2 regions of the Pseudoalteromonas sp. L1 genome follow, and region 2 is predicted to be linked to the other one. Evidence: predicted binding sites of a transcription regulator. Region 2 holds the regulator's gene; the other holds the start of a gene.

Region 1 (3,659 bases), on a different contig from region 2:
GATTGGCGGTGGTGCGCTTTATCGTAAATCGAGTTTCTTGCTTGATAGTTTAGGAACTAAAGTATTTAGCAATTGTGTGAATATCTCTGAGCGCCCGCATTTATTAAAAGGTTTAGCATCTTCGCCGTTTGATGTTGAAGGTTTAAAAACCGTCGATCGTGAAATTATTCAAGGCGGTGAGCTGCAAACTTACCTGTTAGCAAGCTATGCAGCGCGTAAACTATCGATGGCACCAACGGGTCATGCTGGTGGTATTCATAACTGGCTAGTTGAACAAACCCATGCCGATTTGAAAGCGCTATTAAAAACCATGGGCACAGGCTTATTGGTAACTGAACTTATGGGTCAAGGTGTGAACACGGTGACTGGTGATTACTCACGTGGCGCAGCGGGTTTCTGGGTTGAGAATGGTGAAATCCAATATCCTGTAAGTGAAATCACAATTGCTGGTAACTTAAAAGATATGTTTAAAGCGGTCGTTGGCTTAGGTGGTGACATTGAGCGTCGTGGCGGTATTCAAACAGGCTCTGTATTAATTGAACAAATGCAGGTTGCGGGTAGTTAATTCATCAATAACTAATCATTTTTTAAGAGCCTCACTTTAGTGGGGCTTTTTTATTTGAAAAAACGCTTTACCTAAACTTAACTTGAGGTTTTATCTTGATGGCAGTTTAAAAATAAAAAGGAAAACTACCATGTATTTAGAACACGTAAACCTTGTTGTTAGTAATGTTGATGCCATGCTGCACTTTTATAAAGTCGCATTCCCGCACTGGCGTGTGCGTAGTCAAGGTGACAGCACATGGTCTGGAAAACCACGCAAATGGCTGCACTTTGGTGATGATTACCAATACCTTGCATTAAGTGATAACGGTGAAGATGAAAATCGTGATTTAGCGGGTCATCAAGTTGGCCTTGCCCATTTTGCTTATGTAACAAACGACATTAATGCCGTCATTGAACGTCTTGTTTCAGCCGGTTATGAAATTGATAAACACGGCCCAGAAAATCCATACCGTAAAAATGTTTATTTTATCGACCCCGCAGGTTTTGAAGTGGAGTTTGTAGAATATTTCAGTGATATTCCAAGTGAAAGGAATAATGATCTTTGATCTCGCCGTGAAATTCATTTCGCGCGGTAGTTGTAGCAGCAGGTTTACCACGCGTCATTTGTTACCTATTGCGCGATGTAAAATCGCGCCTACAAAGGTGGTTTCGGTTTGATAAAAGCGTGAAATTTATTTCGTGTGGTGGTTGTAGGTGCAGGTTTACCCTGCGTCATTTGTTCCTATTGCGCGATGTAAAATCGCGCCTACAATATCTCGCAACTTTTACTGCACCTTGTTCATTTCTTTCCAACTGGCTTTCAGGCTATTGGCAAAGCTGATGAACTTTTCTTTCATGGTACGCTTTACTTTGATCTCTACTGAGCCTAGCCATACGTTACCTTCAATGGTAATGGTTGGGCCCTGACCTTTATTTAGAGCGACTGACTTGTTTTCTACGCTGCCAATAACGCTAAACAGTTTAGATACCACATTGACATGTTCAGGCACGTAGATTTCGTCGTTACCTAAAATACAGTTTACGTAAATAGTGACATGCTGATGCTGGAAAATCGCTTCGCTAAAGTCGAGTTCGATTGAGCCTAAGCAGTTTGTGAGGTGAATTTCTTTTGGCACAAGCCACTGGCCGCTACGCTCATTTGAACCAAGAATACTGCGTAGTTGTAAGTTTTCGTTGTCACTGCTATGGCTGTAGTGAGGTTTAAATTGCGCATGCTTATGCGATTTGTAATCTGTATCAGCTTTTAGCGCTAAGTCAGCAACAAGCTCAACAAGTACTTCATTGCACGTGGCTGCCATTGCTTGATCTAGTCGGCGTTCAAATGCTTCAGCTGAAATAACTGCATGACTGTAGTTATAAATGAGTTGGTCAATGACTTCTTCTCTTACTTGATCGATTGGACGATCTTCGAGTTTAACGGCCATGGTAGTTCCCTGTTGTGATTATAAAGTGATTCTTCTGTTATTCGATATAAAGCAAAGCTTAGGCCAAATTTTATTTATATAAAAATCAAGTTGTTGTGTTTTTTGGCTTATTAGCAACTTCGTTAAATTAACCATAGATTAATGTTATCTGCAATTAATTGGTTATTTTTGCAACATTGTGAACTTATTACCGAGCAGCCTGTAAATTGTTACCGAGGAGAATATGTGTCTTGAATAGATTGAAGTGTAACCTATTGATATTAAGGTGATAAATAGTTGGCATCAAAGTCGCATTAAGTAATGTGTCTTTAATCAAAAGGAGAAAGATTATGAATACATTCAACAAGTCTATGATTGCCGCGTTAGTTATTGGTGCTACTAGCATGTCAGCTCAGGCAAGCAGCTGGGAAAATGAAAGTAAAGACGCTTGGATTGATGGTAAGGCAGAAACTGTTCTTTTAATGAACACAAATCTAAACAACTTTGACATCAACACAGATGTAAAAAATGGCAAGGTTGTACTAACTGGTAAAGTGAATAGTGAGCTTGATAAAGAGTTAGCAGAAGAGCTGGTATTAAGCTTAGATGGCGTAACTGATGTTGAAAACAAGCTTACAGTCGTAAAAGACATGAAAGCTAAGCACGCCAAAAAAGAGAAAGGTGATTCAGCTGAAAGTGATCTAACAGATGCAAAAATCAGCACTGTGATTACAACTCGCTTCCTATTTAATTCTGAAGTAGGTGGTACTGATATCGATGTAGATACTGATAAAGGTGTTGTAACCCTTAAAGGTACCGTTGAATCAGAAGCTGAAAAACAGCTTGCAGTAAGCATTGCAGAAAATGCTGAAGATGTTCGCAAAGTAATCGATGAATTAACGATTGTTGCTGAATAATAAGTAATTAATGAAAGCCCAGCTTTGGCTGGGTTTTTATTTTGTTTTCAAGGAGTGAATCATGGACTTAATTCGCATTATATTGTCAGTTTTAATTCCCCCTTTAGGTGTATTTTTACAGGTAGGTTTAGGTGCACAATTCTGGATTAATATTCTTTTAACCTTATTAGGGTACATTCCAGGCTTGATTCATGCTGTGTATATCATTGCTAAACGATAATTGCACACAAGGATGACTTAGGAGCACAGCATGGAAAAGCTGTAGGAATAACGGATTATAAACCGCAAGGAGTTACATAATGGAAAACGTAGCAAAGCATAATGGAAAGCAAGGAAGTAACAAGGCGTTATGGACAAGCGCACAATGGCAACGCTTTATGGAAAAAGTGAACGGATAATTGCTAAGGAGCGGCAAGTGGTAAGGAACCTAAAATGGATGAAGCTAGCGTAAGGAGGTGACTATATGGAACAAGTACAAACGCAATCAAAACAAGGAATGGACAAACAAGGAGCTGCTTTATGGAATCAGCAGCAGTGGCAAGACTTTATGGATCATGCGAAAGCAGTTGCGCCGCAGGTAACAGGGAAGGCTGACGATAAAAACCCGATATTATCTTCAGGTGATATCGGGTTTTTAATCACATCAGCAATTTATCTTTATAACTTAAACTGATTAACCGTTTTATTTAACGAGACTGCTAACTCATTCAAATCACGGGCTTCATCAGCCAATTCATGAGCATGATCTGCCGTGCTATTCACTAAATGGTTA
Region 2 (3,659 bases):
TTTGTCGTAATTATCAGAGACACTACGCACTAGCGAAGGTAATAGGTTTACAGGAATATTATCAACGCAATAATAACCAAGGTCCTCAAGGACTCGTAAAGCGACTGATTTACCTGAGCCAGAACGGCCACTGATAATAATTAATTCCATTTATGCCTCTGATGCAATAACTTGAAACAGTTCCTGATCGGTTTTTGCGCTGCGTAACTGTTTACAAAATTCTTTATCTTTTAGTCTATCAGCAATTGTTGATAAGGTCTTTAAATGAAGTTGGCAGTCTCCATCAGGTACGATGAGTGCAACAAAAATATCAACAGGGCGGTTGTCAATTGCATCAAAGTTAATTGGCGATTCGCTCACTATAATAAACGCATGTGGTTTATCAGCACCCGACATACGGCCATGCGGAATAGCAATGCCTCTACCAATTCCTGTACTCCCCAACTTTTCTCGATTGAGTAAAGCATTAAGAATATCTTGCTGCGATAGATGAGGAAGCTGCTCATGAGCGAGTTCGCTGATAAATTCGAGAATTCTTTTTTTGCTATTAAAAAGGACCGCAGCTTTGCTGCAGTCCTGGCTAGTAAGTGAACTAAGTTTCATAATTTAGTGTCGAGCTAATTTCTCTTTGTGTTTAATAACTTGGCGATCAAGCTTATCAATTAGCGAGTCGATGGCCGCGTACATATCTTGATGCTCTGTAGAGGCAAACAGTTCGCCTCCGTTTACATGTAAAGTTGCTTCTGCTTTTTGACTTAATTTTTCTACATCTAGAATGACATGAACATTATTAATATGATCAAAATGCCTTTCTAGTTTCGCAAACTTGGTGTTTACATAGTCTTTTAATGAATCTGTGATTTCTACATGACGACCAGTTAGGTTTAGTTGCATAAGCATTTTCCTTCTATGTAAAACGTCTAAATCAAGCTTTTACGCTGATTAGACGGCGGTATTGCTAGAGACTCTCGGTATTTTGCAATTGTACGTCTAGCTACTTTAATTCCTTGCTCAGCCAATATATCTGCAATCTTACTGTCACTCAATGGCTTCGCTGAGTTTTCTGCGGCAATAAGCTTTTTGATTAAAGCGCGTATTGCCGTTGATGAACACTCGCCACCATTTTCTGTGCTGACGTGGCTTGAGAAGAAATATTTCAACTCAAAAATACCCCTTGGGGTATGCATATATTTTTGCGTTGTTACCCGTGAAATCGTCGATTCATGCATTTCGACCATTTCAGCGACATCATTTAGCACCATCGGCTTCATCGCTTCTGGGCCGTGTTCAAAGAAAGCTTGTTGTTGTTGAACAATACAGTTCGTTACTTTTAATAAAGTATCATTCCGGCTCTCTAAGCTTTTAATAAACCACTTAGCTTCTTGCAGATGAGAGCGAATAAACTGGCTGTCACTGCTTGATTTTACAGAGCGTGACATAGCCGCATACTGGCTGTTTACTCTGATCTTTGGCATACAGTCAGGGTTTAGCTCAACCACCCAACGACCTTTTACTTTTTTTACCGATACATCAGGTATGACGTATTCAGACTCTTCACGTACGATGCTATCTGCAGGCTTAGGGTTCAAGCTATGGATAAGCGTCATCACTTCTTTAAGCTCGTTTTCTTTAAGCTTAGTCTTTTTCATCAAAGTACGATAGTCGCGACTTGCTAATAATTCGATGTGCTCAGATAAAACCATTTTAGTTTCAGCCAAATAAGGTGTATCTGCATCGAATTGACGAAGTTGTATACATAGGCACTCTTGTAAGCTGCGAGCACCAATGCCGACAGGATCAAATAACTGTATTCTTTTTAAGACCGCTTCGACTTCATCAAGTTCTATTTCTTCTTCATCATCATTTTGATTAAAGCTTTCAACAATATCCTCACAACTCACAGTTAAAATACCTGAGTCATCGATAGCTTCGACTATAGCAACAGCAATTGCTTCGTCGGTCGGACTAAATGGAGTCAACTGTAGTTGCCACATCAGGTATTCATGGAGAGTTTCGGTTGACGCACCTTGGTAAATAGACTCATCTTCTGGCATTGGCCCTGACGAGGTTGAAGGGGCTGCACTCATGTACTCATCCCACGTGACATCCATTGCTAGGTCGTCACTGACGGTATCTTTATTGAGTGCATCACTGCTTTCTTGCTCGTATTCACTTGGTGCTTCTTCTGCTGTAGCTGCGACTTGTGAATCATCAGAGTCAGATTTTTGTTCGTTTTTACCGATCGCTTCTTCATTATAATCCGCTTCTTCCACTTCAAGCAGAGGATTACTATCAAGCGCTTCTTGTATTTCTTGCTGGAGATCCAATGTACTAAGCTGCAATAAGCGAATGGCTTGTTGCAGTTGTGGAGTCATTGTAAGTTGCTGGCCCATGCGCAGCTGTAATGATTGCCTCATGTATCCCTAACAATCCTTTTAAATCATTTATTGATACTACTTTGAGTCAATATCAATATGTTGTCATTATTGTAAGTCTAGCAGATGCTCTAGTCGGTGGTGTATTGGTTACAACCTGAATTGCTCGCCTAGATAGACATCGCGTACCGTTTGGTCTGCTAATACGTGCTCAGGCGTGCCTGATGCAATTAGCTCCCCATGAGAAACAATGTAGGCTTTTTCACAAACATCAAGGGTTTCTCGAACATTATGGTCAGTTATTAGTACACCGATACCACGGTTTTTCAAATGCTCTATAATTTTCTTTATATCTAACACTGAAATTGGATCAACACCAGCAAAAGGCTCATCTAGCAGAATAAATTTTGGATCTGCGGCTAATGCTCGCGCGATTTCAACACGGCGACGCTCGCCTCCTGATAGCGCCATACCTTGGCTATCTCGGATGTGCTGAATACTAAATTCATCAAGCAGGTTATTGAGTGTTTCTTCTCGTTGCTGTTTTTTAAGATCTTTGCGTGTTTCAAGAATCGCCATCAGGTTTTGGTAGACTGTCAACTTTCTAAAAATGGATGATTCTTGAGGTAAATAGCCAATACCTAATCGAGCACGATTATGCATGGGTAATAAAGTGATGTCGTTGTCATCAATGCTAATTTTACCTTTGTCGCTTGGCACTAGCCCAACAATCATATAAAAGGTGGTGGTTTTACCTGCACCATTAGGACCTAGTAAGCCGACAATACTGCCTGCTTCGACTTCTAGTCCCACATTTTTGACAACTTGGCGGCCTTTATAGCTCTTTGCTAGCAGCTCTGCTTTTAATGTACTCATGGCTGGCCTTTATCATCTTTTTTATTATCAACAGGCACTAAGATTGTATGCACACGATCCGTTGAGTTTTCGTCTTTTTCAGCACTAATTAGCTGTTGTTCCATGTCATAAGTTATACTTTTTGCGCTGACTTTTTGCCCTGCTTGTGTCACTTGCGCATCGCCAACTAATGTGAGTAAACGCTTTGCTACATCGTAACGAACTTCGTCTGCGCTGGCGCTCATAACCGTGCCATCTTCTTGTTTTTCTTCAAAGTAGGCTGGCTTACCTGTGGCAATGATAAGTGAAACAGTACCATCAACTTCACCTGCATGTGCTTCTAGGCGATCTGCGGTAATACGACGATTACCATGGGTTATTTCTACATTTTCTTCAAAAATCCCTACACCATTTTTTAACTGACCTACT

What was found. The regulator sigma-54, encoded in region 2, starts transcription at its own class of promoters, with help from an activator protein. The targets are predictions, from matches to a motif close to GTTGGCACGNNNNTNGNNT.
Region 1: a site for sigma-54 is predicted at 2,041-2,059, ahead of L3V38_RS13900 (LiaF domain-containing protein). Genes of this name have one in related genera too.

What each region holds. Positions count from the first base shown of each region.
Region 1 covers NZ_JAKKCT010000004.1:209,334-212,992, reverse strand. The annotation lists gene pmbA (metalloprotease PmbA) at 1-565, shown strand, start outside; gene L3V38_RS13905 (VOC family protein) at 696-1,112, shown strand; gene L3V38_RS13900 (LiaF domain-containing protein) at 1,332-1,991, opposite strand; gene L3V38_RS13895 (BON domain-containing protein) at 2,321-2,887, shown strand; gene L3V38_RS13890 (YqaE/Pmp3 family membrane protein) at 2,949-3,107, shown strand; gene L3V38_RS13885 (hypothetical protein) at 3,351-3,560, shown strand; gene L3V38_RS13880 (methyl-accepting chemotaxis protein) at 3,545-3,659, opposite strand, start outside.
Region 2 covers NZ_JAKKCT010000005.1:283,872-287,530, reverse strand. The annotation lists gene rapZ (RNase adapter RapZ) at 1-150, opposite strand, end outside; gene ptsN (PTS IIA-like nitrogen regulatory protein PtsN) at 151-603, opposite strand; gene hpf (ribosome hibernation promoting factor) at 607-894, opposite strand; gene L3V38_RS16420 (RNA polymerase factor sigma-54) at 921-2,417, opposite strand; gene lptB (LPS export ABC transporter ATP-binding protein) at 2,526-3,251, opposite strand; gene lptA (lipopolysaccharide transport periplasmic protein LptA) at 3,248-3,659, opposite strand, start outside.